Regions from separate parts of the Streptomyces sp. NPDC031265 genome, predicted to be linked through region 2. Evidence: predicted binding sites of a transcription regulator. Region 2 holds the regulator's gene; the other holds the start of a gene.
What was found. The regulator HspR, encoded in region 2, represses chaperone genes until heat shock. The targets are predictions, from matches to a motif close to TTGAGNNNNNNNNNCTCAA.

Region 1: the regulator HspR is predicted to act here: its motif matches at 7,119-7,137, upstream of lon (endopeptidase La).

The regions. Positions count from the first base shown of each region.
Region 1 is NZ_JBVIHM010000022.1:14,459-24,319, forward strand. Features, by position in the region: gene ACZ499_RS28160 (multifunctional oxoglutarate decarboxylase/oxoglutarate dehydrogenase thiamine pyrophosphate-binding subunit/dihydrolipoyllysine-residue succinyltransferase subunit) at 1-1,872, opposite strand, end outside; gene ACZ499_RS28165 (HAMP domain-containing sensor histidine kinase) at 2,132-3,292, opposite strand; gene ACZ499_RS28170 (response regulator transcription factor) at 3,289-4,026, opposite strand; gene ACZ499_RS28175 (spermidine synthase family protein) at 4,111-4,797, opposite strand; gene ACZ499_RS28180 (rhomboid-like protein) at 5,012-5,860, shown strand; gene ACZ499_RS28185 (hypothetical protein) at 5,819-6,349, opposite strand; gene ACZ499_RS28190 (GNAT family N-acetyltransferase) at 6,346-7,002, opposite strand; gene lon (endopeptidase La) at 7,160-9,571, shown strand; gene ACZ499_RS28200 (trypsin-like serine peptidase) at 9,618-9,861, opposite strand, start outside.
Region 2 is NZ_JBVIHM010000001.1:381,973-391,833, forward strand. Features, by position in the region: gene dnaK (molecular chaperone DnaK) at 1-306, shown strand, start outside; gene grpE (nucleotide exchange factor GrpE) at 306-947, shown strand; gene dnaJ (molecular chaperone DnaJ) at 993-2,180, shown strand; gene ACZ499_RS01810 (heat shock protein transcriptional repressor HspR) at 2,182-2,643, shown strand; gene ACZ499_RS01815 (hypothetical protein) at 2,789-3,046, opposite strand; gene ACZ499_RS01820 (hypothetical protein) at 3,040-3,186, opposite strand; gene ACZ499_RS01825 (hypothetical protein) at 3,273-3,494, shown strand; gene ACZ499_RS01830 (sigma-70 family RNA polymerase sigma factor) at 3,641-4,516, shown strand; gene ACZ499_RS01835 (lactonase family protein) at 4,626-5,852, opposite strand; gene ACZ499_RS01840 (vanadium-dependent haloperoxidase) at 5,958-7,388, opposite strand; gene ACZ499_RS01845 (helix-turn-helix domain-containing protein) at 7,590-7,775, opposite strand; gene ACZ499_RS01850 (hypothetical protein) at 7,772-8,362, opposite strand; gene ACZ499_RS01855 (helix-turn-helix domain-containing protein) at 8,951-9,334, shown strand; gene ACZ499_RS01860 (hypothetical protein) at 9,348-9,861, shown strand, end outside.

The sequences.
Region 1 (9,861 bases), on a different contig from region 2:
GCGGAAGATCTGCGCGTACGACTTGCCGACGATGTTGGCGAGGACGTTCAGGCGGCCGCGGTGGGCCATGCCGATGACGACCTCGTCCAGACGCGACTCGGCGGCGCTGTCGATGACCGCGTCGAGCAGCGGGATGACCGACTCGCCGCCCTCAAGGGAGAAGCGCTTCTGGCCGACGTACTTGGTCTGCAGGAACGTCTCGAACGCCTCCGCCGCGTTCAGACGGCGCAGGATCCGCAGCTGCTCCTCGCGCTCCGGCTTGGAGTGCGGGCGCTCCACGCGGTCCTGGATCCACTTGCGCTGCTTCGGGTCCTGGATGTGCATGAACTCGATGCCGGTGGTGCGGCAGTACGAGTCGCGCAGGACGCCGAGGACGTCGCGCAGCTTCATCAGGGACTTGCCCGCGAAGCCGCCGACCGCGAACTCGCGCTCCAGGTCCCACAGCGTGAGCCCGTGCTCGGTGATGTCCAGGTCGGGGTGCTTGCGCTGGCGGTACTCCAGCGGGTCGGTGTCGGCCATGACGTGGCCGCGGACCCGGTAGGAGTGGATCAGCTCGAAGACGCGCGCGGCCTTGGTGACGTCGTCGTCGTGCGAGGCGTCGATGTCCTTGAGCCAGCGGACCGGCTCGTAGGGGATGCGCAGCGACTCGAAGATGTCGTCGTAGAAGCCGCCGTCGCCGAGGAGGAGGTTGGCGACGATCCGCAGGAACTCGCCGGAGGCGGCGCCCTGGATCACGCGGTGGTCGTACGTCGAGGTGAGGGTCATCACCTTGGAGATGCCCAGCTTGTTCAGGGTGTCCTGGGAGGTGCCCTGGAACTCGGCCGGGTAGTCCATCGAGCCGACGCCCATGATGACCGACTGTCCGGGCATCAGACGCGGCACGGAGTGGACGGTGCCGAGGCCGCCCGGGTTGGTGAGGGAGACCGTCACACCCGAGAAGTCGTCCATCGTCAGCTTGCCCTGGCGGGCCCGCTTGACGATGTCCTCGTACGCCTGCCAGAACTCGAAGAAGTTGAGCGTCTCGGCCTGCTTGATGCCCGCGACGACCAGCTGGCGGTCGCCGTTGGGCTTCACCAGGTCGATGGCGAGACCGAAGTTGATGTGCTCCGGCTTGACCAGGGTGGGCTTGCCGTCCTTCTCCGTGAAGGAGTAGTTCATCGACGGCATGGCCTTGATGGCCTGCACCATCGCGTACCCGATGAGGTGGGTGAAGGAGATCTTCCCGCCCCGGGCGCGCTTCAGGTGGTTGTTGATGACGATCCGGTTGTCGAACAGCAGCTTCACCGGGACCGCGCGGACGGACGTGGCCGTCGGGACCTCGATGGAGGCGTGCATGTTCTTCGCCACGGCGGCGGCGGGGCCGCGCAGTGTGACGTACTCCGGACCGGCCGGGGCCTCGGCAGCAGGCTGCGCGGCGTTGGCCGCTCCAGTGGAGCCGGTGCTTGCACCGGGGGCCTTGGCCGCGGGCTTCGCCACGGCGGGTGCCGGGGCAGCCGCGGCAGGCTGCGCCGGAGCGGCCGGGGCCGGGGCGACAGGGGCCGGCGCGGGAACGGCCGGAGCCGGGGCCTGGACGGCGGGCGCCGGGGTGGCGGGCGCGGCGGCCGGGGCAGCGGCGTCGGGGGCGGCTACCGCAGCCCCCGCGGCTGCGGCGGGAGCACCCGCGTCGGGCTTGTCCGCCGTACCGGCAGAACCCGGCTTGTAGTCGGCGAAGAAGTCCCACCAGGCACGGTCGACCGAATTGGGGTCCTGGAGGTACTGCTGGTAGATCTCGTCGACGAGCCACTCATTGGCACCAAAGCCGGCTGCAGGGTTCTTGCCCTGCCCGTCTTGGTCGGTCGAGACGCTCGAATTACTGGGGGACTGAGACGACACGGCGGCAACCGCCCTCTTCCGCTTCACAAGGTGATGGACAGCGGAAATAAAGGCTACGCCTCCCTGGCCTGGAGGTGCAGACCGGGCGTGCCACAGTCGCGTAAGTCACACCGGAAAGCGAGTTTCAGGGCAGGATTTGGCGGGAAACGGATCAGGTTCTGCTAGTGAGTGGGTACGACTCGCCGCGGCCACGGCCCCCCGAGGAGTGTGACCCTCACCACGCATACGCAGAACGTGTGCTTCCGGTTCGAACCCTACGTCAATTCGTCGTCCGGGGGGCGCCCGGAAGAGTGACCTGGATGCGGCATCCGCGCGACGATTCGGCCACGCCGATGTGGCCGCCGTGCAGATCCACCGCCCAGCGGGCGATCGCCAGGCCCAGGCCCGTACCGCCGTCGCTGCCCGGCCCGTGCGGCGCCGAGGCGTCGCCCCGGTTGAACCGCTCGAAGACCCGGTGCCACTCGGACTTCGGGATGCCCGGGCCCTCGTCCAGGACCTCCAGGTCCAGCGACTCGGGCTGCGGGCCGCGCCGGGCCCGTACGGTGACCCGGCCGTGCGGCGGCGAGTGCTTGACCGCGTTGTCGATGAGGTTGGCCACCACCTGGTGCAGCCGCTCGCGGTCCGCGTGCGCGGTCAGCTCCGGCGGCGAGACGTCCAGGTGCAGATGGACGTCGGTACGGGTGTGGTTGCCGGAGCCGGAGGAGAGCCCGCGCCGGGAGGCCGCCAGATTGGCCTCCTTGAGCACCCCGGAGAGGTACGGCCACACCTCGAAGCGGTGCGCCCGCAGCGGTACGACGCCGTTGTCCAGGCGGGACAGGTCCAGCAGGGTCTCCACCAGGCGCCCCAGCCGTTCCGTCTGCTTCAGGGCCGTGCGCATCGTCTCGGGGTCGGCGGCCGAGACGCCGTCCACCACGTTCTCCAGGACCGCCCGCAGCGCCGCGATAGGTGTGCGCAGCTCGTGCGAGACATTCGCCACCAGCTCCTTGCGGTGGCGGTCAACGGCCTCCAGGTCGTCCGCCATGCGGTTGATGGTGGAGGCGAGGTCGCCCAGCTCGTCGCGGCGGCCGTCGCCGCGCACCCGGCGGGTGTAGTCGCCGTGCGAGATCGCCCGGGCGACGGTGTTCATCTCGTCCAGCGGCGCGGTCAGGCCGTGCGCCACGAACTGGGTGATCAGCAGGGTGGCTATCACCGAGAAGACGGTGATGAACCGCAGCTCGGTGCGGGTCTGCACGGCCACCATGAGCAGCCCGGTGGTGATGAAGACCGAGACCACGACGAGCGTGCCCAGCTTCGTCTTGATGGAGATGGATACCTCCCGCAGGCCGCCCCTGAGCCGGTCGCGCACCCGGTCGCGGGCCCGGGCGCGCGGCTCGCTGCGCCGGGCCCGCCCGTTCACCGCCCCGGCCGCCGCCCGGCTCATGGCGCCGGGGTCTCCAGCGCGTAGCCCACGCCGTGGACCGTACGGATGCGCTCGGCCCCGATCTTCCGGCGCAGCGCCTTGATGTGGCTGTCCACGGTCCGGGTGCCCGAGGCGTCCGCCCAGTCCCAGACCTCCGCGAGCAGCTGCTCGCGGGAGAGCACCGCGCGCGGGGTGTTGGCCAGACAGCTCAGCAGGTCGAACTCGGTCGGGGTGAGGTGGACGTCCTCGCCGCGCACCCGGACCCGGCGCTGTGCGTGGTCGATCTCCAGCTCGCCCAGGCGCAGGATCCCGGTGCGCGGGGTGGCCGCCGCGAGCGTGGCCCGCTCGACCCGGCGCAGCAGGACGTGCACCCGGGCCGCCAGCTCCCGCATGGAGAACGGCTTGGTCATGTAGTCGTCCGCGCCGACGCCGAGCCCGACCAGCATGTCCGTCTCGTCGTCGCGGGCCGTCAGCATCAGCACCGGGACCGGCCGGCGGGCCTGGACCCGGCGGCAGACCTCCAGGCCGTCGAAGCCCGGCAGCATGATGTCCAGGACCATCAGGTCCGGCTGCCACGCCTCGGCCGTGTCCACGGCCGCGGGGCCGTCGAGGGCGGTCTGGACCTGGAAGCCCTCGGCCCTCAGCCGTGCCGCGATGGCGTCGACGATCGTCGTGTCGTCCTCGACGACCAGCACCCGGCGCTGGGCGCCGGGGGTCGCCGCGACGCCGTTGTGGGTGGTGTGTCCCTGCTCCATCGCCCCGCCCTGATATTGCTTCCGGGGATCCGTGGGGTGATCCCCTGTGTCCGTCAGAGACTAGAGGCACCGGCCGCGTCCCGGCTACGCAGGGCGAACGGCGAGATGGACCACGTCAGGGACGCCCCGGGCAACTGTGATCTCTTCGGTCCTAACCCCGGAGAATCCGGCATTACGGAGAGCCCCCTCGAAGGCGGGGGACGGCTGTGCGGACCACACCGCCAGTACTCCGCCGGGGGTGAGCCGGTCCCGGCAGGCCGCGAGGCCGGTGGGGGAGTAGAGGCTGTCGTTGCTCTGGGTGACGGTCCAGTCGGGCCCGTTGTCGATGTCCAGGCAGAGCGCGTCGAAGGTGTCCGGGGCACTGGTCACGTAGGCGACCAGATCGGTGTGCAGGACCTCGGTGCGGGGGTCGGCCAGGGCGGCCCGGGAGAGCGGCGCCAGGGGGCCCGAGCGGTGCCAGTCGATGACCGCCAACTCGCGTTCCACCACGGCGATCCGGCCCCACCGGGCGTCGGCGGCCGCGTGCGCCAGCGAGAAGGCTACGCCGAGCCCGCCGATGAGCACCGAGGGCCGCTCGCGGCCACCCGGCAGCGCCTCGTACGCGGCGTCCACGAGCAGCCTCTCCGAGCGTCCGTCGGAGGTGTCCATCAGGAACGTGCCGTTGGCGATGATCTCGAAGTGCGAGCCGCGCCGCCGGAGCACCACCTCTCCGTACGGGCCCTCGCGCCGGTCGAGTACGACCGGGGCGTCGATCGGGTCGGCGATGGGCATCGAAGGACCTCCTCGTGAACGGAGCGAACGGCTCGGGGACTGACGCGCGGTCCGCGCCAAAGGTTGTCCAATGTGGCACAAGTCATAGACGTGGTGGGGAGCGTTCGCAGAGGGTGAGCGTTGTAGAAACGTAAGCAGCAAGGCCGGACGATCACCGGCGCGGCTTGTGGTTCCGGGTGCGAGCGTGCGGCGCCCGGTGGAAGGGGCCTCACCGGTGCACCCTGGAAGAACGCGGGACCCTGCTGGGCTGCTCGACGGCATCCCGCGGCAGCGGCCGACGGCTCGGTTGACGGCGGACGAGATGCCGGAGGGCGGGGACATCGCGAAGCCCCCTGTGGCGGCCGGGTCCGCCGAGGCGTCCGCCGGGCCGCGGGCGCGTGCCTGTCCGCGCCGCGCCGTCCGGCTGGTGCCGACCCCGACGGGCACGCCCTTCACCTTCGCGTACACGCTGCTGCTGCTCATGACGTCGCTGTACACGGAGTTCGGCGACCCGGACACGGTCCGCACGCTGCTCGAAGGCTCCAGCACGGATGTGCAGCACCTCACCCGCACCCCGGTGCTCGTGCTGGTCGCCAGCGCGCTGTGGATCGCGGGCGGCATCTCCTCGCCGTGGGCCGTCGGCTTCGTCTTCATCCTCACCGCGCTCGAGCGCCGCGTCGGCGGGCTGCGCACGGCCGGGGTGTTCCTGCTCGGGCATGTGGTGGCGACGCTGGTCACCGAGGTGCCGGTGGGCGTCTCCGTCATGGCGGGGCAGCTTCCGGACTCGTCGCTGCACCGCCTCGACTACGGCATCAGCTTCGGCCTGATGGCCAGCGTCGGTGCGCTCGCGGGTCTGCTGCCCCCGCTGCTGCGGTGGCCGCTGCTCGGCGTGATGACCGTGCTCCTGGCCCAGGACCTGCTGGACATGGTGGATCCGCTGGCCAGCTGGGGCCATCCGACCGCCCTGCTCGTCGGTATCGCCTGCTGGCCGGTGCTGCGCCGGGCGGACGGGCGCCGGGCCGCCCGGCGCGATGACGGGCCGTCAGCGGTAGCCGACGGGCAGATTGGCTCGTACGTCCCGTAGCGCCGGGCTCTGATGGATGTCGTCGGTGAGGACGACGTGTCCCTCGTACGTGAACTGGTACATCAGCGCGTCGGCGATCGGGCGCCCGGTCGGGCGCGGCGGCAGATGCGCGAAGTCGGCGTCCTTGAGGGCCTCGCGGAGCTTGGCCAGGGCGTCGGGCGACAGCTGGCCGGTGGTGGTCTGCCCGTCCCGGCGCGTCGAGGTGTACGAGCCGTCGGCCTTGACCACCAGCTCGTTGTGCAGCCCCGCGAACCCGCCGCTCACCACCATCTTGAGCAGCTGCCCGTGCTGGGCCGGCGGCGGGGGCGTGGCGCTGTCCGGTGAGGCGGGCGGCGGGGTCTGCGCGCTCAGGGTCGTGCTCGGCGCCGGGGTGGGCGACTTGGAGGCGCCGTCCGCCGTGGAGCTCGTGGAGTCGCAGGCCGTCGCCGCGAGCAAAGTGACGAGCAGCAGCGCGCCGGCCGTCGTCCTGGTCCTGCCGGTGAGGCTCATGCAGCCGAGGATGCCGGATCAGTGGGAGCGAAGTACAGGCTGGCCATGGGTGAGCGCGTCGTCCAGCCGAGCGATTCGTACAGGGCCTGCCCCTCGGGGGTGCCGACCAGGACGCCGGTGGTGGCCCCCGACGCGTGCGCGCCGTTCTGGAGCGCGCGCATGACCAGGCTGCCGAGCCCCCGGCGCCGGTGCTCGGGCGACGTCTCGATCTGGTCGGCCACGGCGGTGGCGCCGGTGGGGGCGATCTGGCCGCGCGCGGCGAAGTGGCCCGCCTCGGTGCGCACCAGGACGCGCAGCACGCCGCCGGTGGTCCAGCGGGTGAGCGTGTAACCGGCCGGGACCTCGGTACCGGCCGGGGCCAGCGGCACCGTCATCAGGTAGCCGGGCTGGTCGTCCTGCCAGCCGGGGCCGAGCCACGGCCGGACCGTCTCGTCGTCCGCGAAGAGCTTCAGCCAGGTGCCGGGCGCGGAGGTCGCCTCGACCAGCTTGCGCACCGAGGCCTCGTCGGGCTCGGGCAGGACGTGCCGGGCGACCTGCTTGACCTGGCCGACGTCGATGGTCCAGCCCCAGGGCTCGGCGACCGGCGCCGCCGCACCGCGCGACACGACCCACCCCTTGGCCCAGGCCTCGACGAGCTCCGGTACGGATTCCATGGCTGTCCCTCCCGTGGTAGCGATACGAGTAATAGTCTGTTGCTGCCTGTGACTATTACAAGTGATGATCGCTCAGAGCGAACGGCTGCGGGGGAACATTCCTCAGCTCACATGCATTGAGTCGGCATAGCTCAACTTGACTGCCGAAGGGGAGATCATGGCTCACTCGTCCGCACCGCTCACCCTGCCCGTGCTGCCGCTCGACGACGAGGTCGTGCTGCCCGGGATGGTCGTGCCGCTGGATCTGTCCGACACCGAGGTGCGGGCTGCCGTGGAGGCCGCCCAGGCGGCCGTCCGGGCCGACGGCCCCTCGGCGGGCAAGCCCAGGGTGCTGCTCGTCCCGCGCATCGACGGGGCCTACGCCGCGACCGGCGTGCTCGGCACCGTGGAGCAGGTCGGCCGGCTCTCCGACGGCGACCCGGGGGCGCTCATCCGCGGTGTGTCCCGGGTGCGCATCGGCGCCGGGACCACCGGCCCGGGCGGAGCCCTGTGGGTGGAGGGCGCGACGGTCGAGGAGACCGTCCCCGAACCCCTGCCCGGCCAGGTCACCGAACTGGTCAAGGAGTACAAGGCGCTCGCCACCGAGTGGCTGAAGAAGCGCGGTGCCTGGCAGGTCGTCGACCGCGTCCAGCAGATCGAGGGCGCCGCGGCCCTCGCCGACAACTCCGGCTACTCGCCGTTCCTCACCACCGCCCAGAAGGTCGAGCTCCTGGAGACGGCCGACCCGGTCGCCCGTCTCAAGCTCGCCACCGAGCACCTGCGCGAGCACCTCGCCGAGCAGGACGTGGCCGAGTCCATCGCCAAGGACGTACAGGAGGGCGTGGACAAGCAGCAGCGCGAGTTCCTGCTGCGCCGCCAGCTCGACGCCGTACGCAAGGAGCTGCGCGAGCTCAACGGCGAGTCGGAGGGCGACGAGTCCGACGACTACCGGGCCCGCGTGGAGGCCGCCGACCTGCCCGAGAAGGTCCGCGAGGCCGCCCTCAAGGAGGTCGGGAAGCTGGAGCGCTCCAGCGACCAGTCCCCGGAGGGCTCCTGGATCCGCACCTGGCTGGACACCGTCCTGGAACTGCCGTGGCAGGAGCGGACGGAGGACGTGTACGACATCACGGGCGCCCGCGCGGTCCTGGACGCCGAGCACGCGGGCCTGGAGGACGTGAAGGAGCGCATCACCGAGTACCTGGCGGTCCGCAAGCGGCGCGCCGACCGGGGCCTCGGTGTGGTCGGCGGGCGGCGCGGGGGCGCGGTGCTCGCGCTCGTCGGCCCGCCCGGCGTGGGAAAGACGAGCGTCGCGGAGAGCGTGGCCCACGCCATGGGCCGCAAGTTCGTCCGCGTGGCCCTCGGCGGCGTCCGCGACGAGGCCGAGATCCGCGGCCACCGGCGTACGTACGTGGGCGCGCTGCCCGGCCGGATCGTCCGGGCCGTCAAGGAGGCCGGGTCGATGAACCCGGTGGTGCTGCTCGACGAGATCGACAAGATCGGCTCCGACTTCCGCGGCGACCCGGCCGCGGCCCTGCTCGAAGTCCTCGACCCGGCGCAGAACCACACGTTCCGCGACCACTACCTGGAGGTCGAGCTCGATCTGAGCGACGTCGTCTTCCTGGCCACGGCCAACGTCCTGGAGGCCATCCCGGAGGCGCTGCTCGACCGTATGGAGCTCGTCCGCCTCGACGGCTACACCGAGGACGAGAAGGTCGTCATCGCCCGCGACCACCTGCTCCCGCGCCAGCTGGAGCGGGCCGGTCTCGACGCCGGTGAGGTGGTCCTGGAGGAGGCCGCACTGCGCAAGCTCGCGGGCGAGTACACCCGCGAGGCGGGTGTGCGGAACCTGGAGCGCTCGCTCGCCCGGCTGCTGCGCAAGGCCGCGGCCCAGCACGAGACCGGCGAGCGCGAACTGCCCTTCACGGTCACGCCCGACGATCTGCGCGCGCTCATCGGCCGCCCGCACCACGTCCCCGAGTCCGCCCAGGACCCGGCGGAGCGGCGCACCTCGGTGCCCGGCGTGGCCACCGGCCTCGCGGTGACCGGGGCCGGCGGCGACGTCCTGTTCGTCGAGGCGTCCCTGGCCGACCCGGAGACGGGCGCGGCGGGTCTGACCCTCACCGGCCAGCTGGGCGACGTGATGAAGGAGTCGGCGCAGATCGCGCTGAGCTTCCTGCGCTCGCACGGCGCCGAGCTGGAGCTGCCGGTGGCCGACCTCAAGGACCGGGGCGTGCACGTCCACTTCCCGGCGGGCGCGGTCCCCAAGGACGGCCCGAGCGCGGGCATCACCCTGGTGACCGCCCTGTCCTCGCTGCTCAGCGGGCGGCTGGTGCGCACCGACGTGGCGATGACCGGTGAGGTGTCGCTGACCGGCCGGGTGCTTCCGATCGGCGGCCTCAAGCAGAAGCTGCTCGCCGCGCACCGGGCGGGCATCACCACGGTGGTGATCCCCAAGCGCAACGAGCCGGATCTGGACGACGTGCCGGCGGAGGTGCTGGAGAAGCTGGACGTCCACCCGGTCAGCGACGTCCGCCAGGTCCTGGAGATCGCCCTGGCCCCGGCGGAGGTGCGGGTGCCGGTGGCGGCGTAACCCGGAGCCGTACGGGGAGAGCCGTACGAGAAGGCCGCGCGGGAGGCTACGCCCGCGCGGCCTTCTCGTACAGCTGCCGTGCCCGCGCGTCGAAGAGCACGGCGGTGGAGGCCACATCGGTGTCGCCGCCGCTCAGCACGCCGATGAGCCGGCCGAGGTGGTCAGGCCCCCGGTAGTCCGCCAGCCACGGACTGCCGCTGGTGCCGGTCCAGAACCCGGCGCAGTCGATCCGCACGTCGCTGGACAGGTCGGTGTCCGGGCGGGTGTCGGTGGTGCAGGCGATGGGCCGG
Region 2 (9,861 bases):
TTCCTCAAGGACAACGAGGACAAGGTCCCGGGCGAGGTCAAGACCGAGGTCGAGACCGCCGTCACCGAGCTGAAGGACAAGCTCAAGGGCGAGGACACCGCGGAGATCCGCACCGCGACCGAGAAGCTCGCGGCCGTCTCCCAGAAGCTCGGCCAGGCGATGTACGCGGACGCCCAGGCCGCGCAGGGTGCCGCCGGCGCCGAGGGCGCTGCCGGTGACGGTGCGCACAAGGCCGAGGACGACGTCGTCGACGCCGAGATCGTCGACGACGAGAAGCCGGGAGACGCGAAGGGCGGCGCGGCCTGATGTCTGAGGAGACCCCGGGCTTCGAGGAGAAGCCCGACGTCCCCTCCGGCACACAGGAAGACGCCGAGCCGAAGGCCGCCGACTCCTCCGAGGAGGGGAAGGCGGCCCCGGCCGGGGACGCAGCCAAGGAGATCGCTCTGACGGCACAGCTGGACCAGGCCCAGACGGCGCTCGGTGAGCGCACGGCGGACCTTCAGCGCCTTCAGGCCGAGTACCAGAACTACCGCCGCCGCGTGGAGCGGGACCGCGTCACGGTCAAGGAGATCGCCGTCGCCGGCCTCCTGACCGAGCTGCTGCCCGTGCTCGACGACATCGGCCGGGCCCGTGAGCACGGCGAACTGACCGGCGGCTTCAAGTCGGTGGCCGAGTCGCTGGAGACGGTCGCCGCGAAGATGGGCCTGCAGCAGTTCGGCAAGGAGGGCGAGCCCTTCGACCCGATGGTCCACGAGGCCCTGATGCACTCCTACGCGCCGGACGTCACCGAGACGACGTGCGTCGCGATCCTCCAGCCCGGGTACCGGATCGGCGAGCGTACGATCCGCCCCGCGCGGGTCGCCGTCGCCGAGCCCCAGCCGGGCGCGGCGAAGGAGGGCAAGGAAGGCAAGGCCGACGAGGAGAGCGGTGGCCCGGACAAGGGCTGACGCAGCGGTCATGGATGAAGTGACAGTCCGGAAGGAGGGACGTCGATGAGCACGAAGGACTTCGTCGAGAAGGACTACTACAAGGTCCTCGGCGTCCCCAAGGACGCCACCGAGGCCGAGATCAAGAAGGCGTACCGCAAGCTCGCCCGGGAGTACCATCCGGACGCCAACAAGGGCGACGCCAAGGCGGAGGAGCGCTTCAAGGAGATCTCCGAGGCCAACGACATCCTCGGTGACCCGAAGAAGCGCAAGGAGTACGACGAGGCGCGCGCCCTCTTCGGCAACGGCGGCTTCCGGGCCGGTCCCGGCGCCGGCGGCGGCAGCTTCAACTTCGACCTGGGCGACCTCTTCGGGGGCGCCCAGGGCGGGGCTCCCGGCGGTGGTGGTGGCGGCTTCGGCGGCGGCCTGGGCGATGTGTTCGGCGGCCTCTTCAACCGGGGCGGCGCGGGCACCGGCACCCGGGCCCAGCCGCGCCGCGGCCAGGACCTGGAGTCCGAGGTGACGCTCAGCTTCACCGAGGCGGTCGACGGGGCCACGGTCCCGATCCGGCTCTCCAGCCAGGCCCCCTGCAAGGCCTGTTCGGGCACCGGCGACAGAAACGGTACGCCTCGGGTGTGCCCGACGTGCGTCGGCACCGGCCAGGTCTCGCGCGGCACCGGCGGCGGCTTCTCGCTCACCGACCCGTGCGTGGACTGCAAGGGCCGGGGCCTGATCGCCCAGGACCCCTGCGACGTCTGCAAGGGCAGCGGGCGCGCCAAGTCGTCCCGGACCATGCAGGTCCGGATCCCGGCGGGCGTCTTCGACGGCCAGCGGATCCGGCTGCGCGGCAAGGGCGCGGCGGGCGAGCGCGGGGGACCCGCGGGCGACCTCTATGTGGTCGTCCACGTCGACGGCCACCCGGTGTTCGGCCGCAAGGACGACAACCTCACGGTCAGTGTGCCCGTCACCTTCGTGGAGGCGGCGCTCGGCGGCGAGGTGAAGGTGCCCACCCTCGGCGGGCCCCCGGTCACCCTGAAGCTCCCCGCGGGCACGCCCAACGGCCGTACGATGCGGGCCCGGGGCAAGGGCGCGGTCCGCAAGGACGGCTCGCGAGGCGACCTCCTGGTCACCGTCGACGTCGTGGTCCCCACGGACCTCGACGACAAGGCGCGCGAGGCCCTGGAGGCGTACCGCGAGGCGACTGCGGATCACGATCCGAGGGAAGAACTGTTCCAGGCCGCGAAGGGAGCATGAGATGGACGGCCGACGACGTCGCTTTGAAATGTCACAGCCGTACGAACTGACCGACGAATCGCCGGTGTACGTCATCTCGGTCGCCGCTCAGCTCTCCGGTCTGCATCCGCAGACCCTCCGGCAGTACGACCGCCTCGGCCTGGTCTCGCCCGACCGCACGGCCGGGCGCGGCCGGCGCTACTCGGCCCGCGACATCGACCTGCTCCGTACGGTGCAGCAGTTGTCGCAGGACGAGGGCATCAACCTGGCCGGCATCAAGCGCATCATCGAGCTGGAGAACCAGGTGGCCGCGCTCCAGCAGCGCGTCGCCGAGCTCTCGACGGCGGTGGACGGGGCGGCGGCCGCGATGCGGCAGCGCGAGGCCCAGGTCCACGCGTCGTACCGGCGCGATCTCGTGCCGTACCAGGATGTGCAGCAGACCAGCGCCCTGGTGGTGTGGCGGCCCAAGCGGCCGCAGGAGTAGCACACGCGCGAAAGGGCCCGCAGCCCCTCACGGGGGCCGCGGGCCCTTTCGTATGCCGTCAGTCCTTCGTGGCCCCCGCCAGATACAGCAGGTCGGCCAGGACGGCGTCGTACAGCTACTCAAGTCACGGGTGTACATGGGGTGTTCAGTGCCCCGAGCCCTGCCAGATGCTCACCGCGAGGGCGGCGCAGGAGGTCAGGGCGGCGATCGCGGGCAGCGGCCAGCGGGCGCGTTCCAGGGCGTCCAGGCGGCCGTCGTGCTCGCCGAGGGTCTTGTCGGTCTGGTCGGCGCGCTGGAGCAGCAGCGCCAGGTCGCCCCGGGTGGTGGCGAATCCGACGTCCACCGCGCGCCGCAGCCGTTCGAGCTCGATCGCGACCCCTTCGGCCTGGCCGCTGCTCACCATGACGGCTCCTTCGGTAGATGGCGGATCAGGACCGCGAGGCGGCGGGACGAGAGCCGGCCGCGGTGCCAGTCCAGGAGGTCCACGCCGTAGTGGCGCAGCAGCGCGGCTTCGAGCGCCTCGGCGTTGTCGTCCACGTACACGCCGAGGCGCAGCCTTCCCCCAGGCCGAGCCCGGTGTCCCGGCCCCAGGACGCGAGGGCCGCCTCGACGTCGTGCGGCGAGGGGCGGTGTCGGCGCAGCCGCGCGGACTGCGCCTCGCCCAGGAGGAGTTCGAGCGAGGCGCCGAGGTCGTCGCCGCCGAGGGCGCGCAGCCTTCGGGCGGTCTCGCGGGTGAACTCCCGGGGCAGCTCGAAGACCTCGCCGCCCAGCTCGAAGGCCCAGGCGCGGCCGAGCGCTTCCAGACGCTGGGCGAGGGCCGCGTCGACCCGGGTGACACCGGGTGCGGGTGATGCGGGTGGTACGGCCATGGGGCCTCCATCAAATGTCCTGATCTGTAAGGCGGTTGGGAGTCGAATCGGCGTACCCGTGAGGCGGGACAGCCGATACAGTCGGTGTCACCTCTTCGGGTGAGGCAGGGGAAGAAGTGACCGTGAACGTGGACGAGGACGAACGGCTGGCAGAGCGGTTCGAGGCCAACCGGACCCACTTGCGGGCCGTCGCCTACCGGATACTCGGCAACCTCAACGAGGCGGACGACGCCGTCCAGGAGGCGTGGCTGAGGCTCAGCCGCACCGACGCGGGCTGCGTGAAGAACCTCGGCGGCTGGCTCACCACCGTCGTGGGACGGGTGTGCCTGGACATGCTGCGCTCGCGCGACTCACGGCGCGAGCTGCTGTACGACGAGCCCGTGCCGGTCCACCCGCGCGGGCACGAGGAGCCGGGCGACCCCGAGCACGAGGTGCTGCTCGTGGACTCGGTGGGCCTGGCGATGCTGGTCGTCCTGAACACGCTGGCGCCCGCCGAGCGGATCGCCTTCGTGCTGCACGACATGTTCATGGTGCCGTTCGACGAGATAGCCTCGGTGGTGGGGCGCTCCACGGTGGCCACCCGGCAGCTGGCGAGCCGTGCGCGGCGCCGGGTGCAGGAGTCGGCGCCGGTGCCGGACGCGGATCTGGCCCGCCAGCGGGAGATCGTGGACGCCTTCTTCGCCGCCTCGCGCGCGGGCGACTTCGACGCGCTGCTCGCACTGCTCGACCCCGATGTGGTGGTGCGGGCCGACCGCGCGACCGTGGAGGTCGGCGCGATGGGCGAGGTGCGCGGGGCACTGGCGGTGGCCGGCACGTTCAACGGGCGCGCCCAGACCGCCCAACTGGCTCTGGTGGACGGTGCGGTGGGCGCCGTGTGGGCGCCTGGCGGCGAGCTCAGGGTCGTCATCGGGTTCACGCTGGCGGACGGCAGGATCACCGGGATCACGCTCCGGGCCGACCCGGACCGGCTGCGCCGCCTGGACCTGGCGGTCCTGGCGGTCTGAGCGGTTTCCTACGCGGCTCAAGGACGGGGACGAAGGCGGTCCACGGCCGGCGTTCGCGGGACGGCCGTGGACCACCGGGTCTTAGTCAGTGTTCAGCAAGGGGTACGGGTCAGAAGGCGACGATCCCCTCCGATCCGGGGGCCAGACCGCCCGCGCTCGGCGCCAGGACGCCGGGGCTGGTGACCCTCGGCGGGTCGTCGGCGACGCCGAAGCCCTTGAGTGTGGTCAGACCGGCGTTGGCCTCGATCCGGTAGGCGCTGATGGACATCTTGTCGCAGTACGGCGTCCCCTCGACGTAGGTGGGCAGCCGCGGGTCCGCGACCTTCTCGTCGATCCCGGCGGTCAGCACGTACAGGTACAGGCCGTCGTTGGTGATGGCCATGTCCTGGGTCGCGTGCGAGTTGCGGGTGACGGCGAGGTGGCCGTCCGCCGGGAAGAGGCTGATCGCGCCCTGCTCGTCGATGCGGAAGCCGCCGATCGAACCGCTCTGGGCGTTCGCCACGTAGACGACGCTCGGGTCCAGGGTGCTGTTCGCCGTCCAGCAGGTGGTGAGTTCGGTGGTGGTCACCGAGCCGCTGATCACCTGGAGGGTGCCGTCGCGGTTGACCCGGTAGGTGGACATGGAGCCGAAGAAGCCGGGGGCGCCGATGATCTCGGCCACCATCAGCACGTCGCCGTGGAAGGTGGCGGTGAAGGGGGCGAGGCCGTTGGACTGGTTGCGCACCGGCTCGCCCGCGCGGCCGTACGCGTCGACGGGGAAGACGTCGATGACGTTCGTCTGCCGCTCGGTGACGATCAGCTGGGTGCCGTCGGGCGTGAACTGGATCTGCGACGGCCCCGCCGCCGCGCCGCCGATCAGGGACCTGTGGGAGCCGTCGACCGGGGTGAGCGAGCCGTCGTCACCGACGTGGAAGCCGGAGATCGAGCCGTCGGTGGCGTTGACGGCGTACAGGAGGTTGCCGTGCACGGTCAGGCTGACCGGGCGGACGCCGCCGGTGGCGACCCGGCTGACCAGCCGCAGCCGCTCGCCCTCGATGGCGAGGGAGGAGACCTCGTTGCTGCCCGAGTCGACGCCGAACAGGAACCTCTGGTCCTCGCCGGCGATCAGCGAGCCCTGCGAGACCAGCGGGTCGGAGGTGTCCTCCAGGTCGTAGCTGCGGCCGACGCCGAGGCCGCCGGTCGGGTAGGTGCCCTTGCGGGTCAGGTTGCCGTAGACGTCACGGGCGAAGACCGTCACCGAGTTGCCGGTCTCCTGGTTGCTCATGACGTAGACGAAGCCGCCGCGCCCGGCCGGGGGCGGGTTGTCGCCGGGGTGGCCGGATCCGAGCTCGGTCACCGCATCAGCGCTCTCGTTTGATTGCACAGTGATGTCCCTTTCCGTGCCGGGTTTCCTGGAATGCGGCCTGCGGCCGCGGGTCAGCAGATTCATCGCCGGGGCGGGCTAAGCCGCGGGACCGGCCGCGCGCGAGGCCCGCAGGCCGTGCGTGGCGATGTCGTTCGCGATGTCGAGTCCGAGCCGGACACCGCCGATGTTCAGATTCAGATCCATGTCGCCGGAGGCGTTGGGGACCCAGCCGTCGTAGTTCCAGTGCACGCCGAGGAATACCCGGCTGAGGCTGTTCTCCCTGATCATTTCCCAGAGCCCGCCGGGGAATGTACGGGCCACTCGGGTCCGGGCTGTCCCCTTGGGGTCGGTGCTGGCGCCGTTGAGTTCGTCGGAGACGAATTCCAGACCGTCGGCCAGATTGTCGGGGCCGTAATTCCCCTGGTGGTAGAAGTGCCGCACCGACTGGAAGGCGGCCGCCCCGAAGGTGGCGTGGCCCGAGGGGTACGACGGGAAGTTCGGCGTCCGGTTGACCTTGCCGCCGGGGTTGTTGGTGTTGGGCGCGCCCAGCGGCAGCCACTCGGGGTCGGCGTCCGTGCTCAGGGCCGCCGTGCCGGTGCCGGCCGGGCCCGAAGAGGTGTCGTGCTCGCGGATGCCGACGACCGGGCGCCACAGGTCGTAGTGGTACTTGTCGAACCAGGCCAGGATGCCCGCGTCGGCCATGGCCGTGTTGAGCAGGGCGAACAGCCGGGCGTTCTTGGCGGTGTCGTTGTGCTGGGCCTCGGCGACCTTGCGGACGATCTGGTTGTAGAAGCGGGGCGGCGTGCCCAGGCCGACGACCCCGTCGTACGCCCAGAACATGCCCGCGGTGGTCTCCTGCTGGGTGCGGCGGCTCGCCCGCAGGTCCTCCGGCAGTGCGCCCATCAGATGTGTCGCGATGCCCTTGGCGCGCACCTGGCGCAGCCCCGCCCGGTACTTCGGGGTGCCCGGCTGCGGCGGGGCGTCCAGGTGGTGGCGGGTGGTCGCCGCGAACAGGTGGGAGCGGGCGCCGTAGAACGCGGCGTACGCGCCCTGGCCCGGGTCGACCGGGTCGGGCCGGTGGTGCAGCCGGTCGACCGAGTAGACGTAGCCGTCGTCGCCGAGGCCGGGGTCGTTCCTGCGCAGAGACTGGAGTACGCCGGCGACCCGCAGGCCGAAGGTGTGGCCGTCGCCGGTGCCCTGGCCGGAGGGAAGCCCGGCCGCCCGGTGCTGGGCGTTGAAGTAGTCCTTCTGGGTGGGGTAGAGAGCGCTGAGCGTGGCGTGCGCGGCGGCGGCTATGGCCGCGTCGGAGGAGGCCCCGACCGGGGCCTGGGGCAGCGAGCCGCCCAGGTAGCAGTCGTGGCCGGGGTGGATGCCGAAGTAGGCGTCGTGCATGGCGAGATGGGTCATCGCCAGCGCCCGGGAGGCGCCGCACGGGCCCCGGGTGCCGGCCTCGGCGGGGGCGCCCGTGGTGTGGGTCGTGCGGTCGGCTTCCAGGGCGACCGCGTTCCAGAACAGGATCTGATCCACTGGTGGGTTTCCTTTCCAACACGAAGCGGCAGACCCGTCGCCCCGGATGTGGGCGCGGATCTGCCGCTGCGACAAGTGTGATCCGAGGTCGCGAATTCCGCAACCAGACTTTCTCCAGGGACATTTGGTGACAGTGCGGCGGCATGGGAAAGGGCCCCACCCGGATACGGGTGAGGCCATGGGGAGATGGTGAAAGGATCCCTATGCGATCTCGTCGCGATGTACGGAACGCTCCGCCGCGAATACGTCCTCAAGCCGGTAGAGCAGCCTGCGTCCCTGGCGGCCCGCAGATTTCAGATGTCCCAGCTGGACCCATTTGCGAATCGTCGCGGGCGATACGGCGACTTCGGCGGCGGCGAGGTCGCCCGAGACCAGACATGTGCTCACGAAGCCTCCCCCTGGGCCGCATCCTCTTGGGCCGCGTCCCCCGAGGCCGTCTCCAGCACATGGCGGCAGACGGGGTTCACACAGAGCACGGCGCCGCGCTCCGGGAAGATGCGCAGCGACACCGAGTCGCACGCGGGGCAGCGCCCGTCGAGCCGGATCATCTGCTCCGGGTCCCCGAGCTCGCGGGCGCAGCGCCGGGCCATGCGCCGGGTCTCCTCCGTCAGGTGCTCGGCGAGGTCGGGCAACTCCCTCACGCGGTCAAGGAGTCCGGCGATGCGGCGCAGCCGGGTCACCACCGGGGCCGGGGCCGCCGGGCGCAGGCCGAGCCGTTCCCGTACCGCCTCCTCCAGCTCGACCACGCCGTCGGTGATGTCCCGTACGGCGTCGGAGATGTGCAGCCGGATCGGGGCGGTGGTGGAGCGCGCGGCCCCGCCGCCGGGCCGTTCGCGCAGGCCCGTGGGGGACGGGGCCAGCTCGGCGAGGAGGTCGGGGAACCGGCGGCACAGCGACTCCAGCCACACCGCACCGGCGTCCGCGCCCGCGTCCGTACCTTCGGCCTTTACCGTGCCCGCGCCCTCGGTCCTCATCGCCCCGCCTGCCGGGAGGCGAGCGCCTTGGTCCGTTTGACCTCGCGGCCGTTGCGCCAGAGCCGTCCGCCGCTCACCCCGTCGAAGAAGGTGTGCGCGGGGTCGACGACCACCTCGCACTGCCTGCGGATGGGACACTGGTTGCATGCTCGCAATACCGGTTCCGCTTCGGAGGGAACGCGGGCGAATACGGAGCGTTGTGGAAGGTTTACGCAGGCGGCGGCCCTGCGCCAGTCGAGGTCGTCCGCCGATCGGGATAAGTCCGAGGTCAAGGGCGTCTTTGGAGCGGTCATGTGTGCGGGCACGTGCAAACCCCTCCCCACGTATGGGAACACGAGTTCGGCAAATTGCGAACGCGTGATCAGGGTGACACGGTGCGTGCGCGTACGCAAGCGACTCCTGCGTGCGAGCGCGCACCTACTGTCACGCGAGTGCGCCAGGAGTACGCTGTTCCCCGCGACGAGGGAGAGCGACCACATGGGTTCGAGCGCACGGGCCGGCGCCCGCAACGAGCAGGGCTACCGCGGCGACGGCGGCCGGAGCCACGCGGACGGGCTCGAAGAGTTCGCCACCTGGATAGAGCGCCTGATGCGGCTGCGTGACTACGACATCGACAGCCCGCGCGGCGGCGGCAAGTCGAAGCTCGCGGACGACGCCGGGGTCCACCGGGCCGCCGTGAGCAGGTTGTTGCAGCGCCAGAGCATGCCGGACCTGGAGACCATGCGCAGACTGGCGGCCGTGCTCGGCGTACCGCTGCGGGACATGCTCATCCGGTCCGGGCGGCTCTCCGAGGACGATCTGCCGATTGCCGTGACCCGGGGCGGGCAGGACGTGGATGGCCCTCAGCCGCTCAGTCCCGAGGAGGCCGCCCGCCGCATGGGGGTGCCTCCCGAGCTGCGGGAGCTCTTCGTACGCGTGACGAGGGCGTTCCTGCCGGAGAGCGGCGAGGGGGCCGGCAGCCCGGGGGTGTGAAGGGGGGCGGGGGATGGCGGACGACGACGGATCAGGGGTCGAACAGGACGGACTGGCCCAGCTGTTGGGCGGCCTGCTGATCGAGCTGGGCGAGAAGGTCCGGCGCGCCGGCCTCGACGGCGTACGCGTCCTCACCGACGACGAGCTCCAGCGCGAGCAGCTCCGCTGGTTCCAGGAGGGCTGGGAGGAGCACGCCCGCGTCAGCCGCCGGGCGGCTGCGGCCGAGCCCGCCGGTGAGTGGGGCGACGACGGGCCGCAGCGGACGGGGCGCCCTCCGGAGGGGGACGCGTACCCCGGTGGCGACGGCGGGCGGGGCGCGGCCGGGCATCCCGAGACCGGTCAACCACCCGCGCCGGGGCGGCTGTTGCAGTTCCCGCAGTCCCCCGACGGCCGCCCCGCGCACCCCCTCCCGATCGTCGGCACCGGCGAGGCGCGCGGCAAGGACCTGATGCCGCACCGGCCGCGCGGGCGCGTGCGTGGCCGAGCCACGGACGACGAGGAGCCACCTGGGAGCCACCCGCACGTAT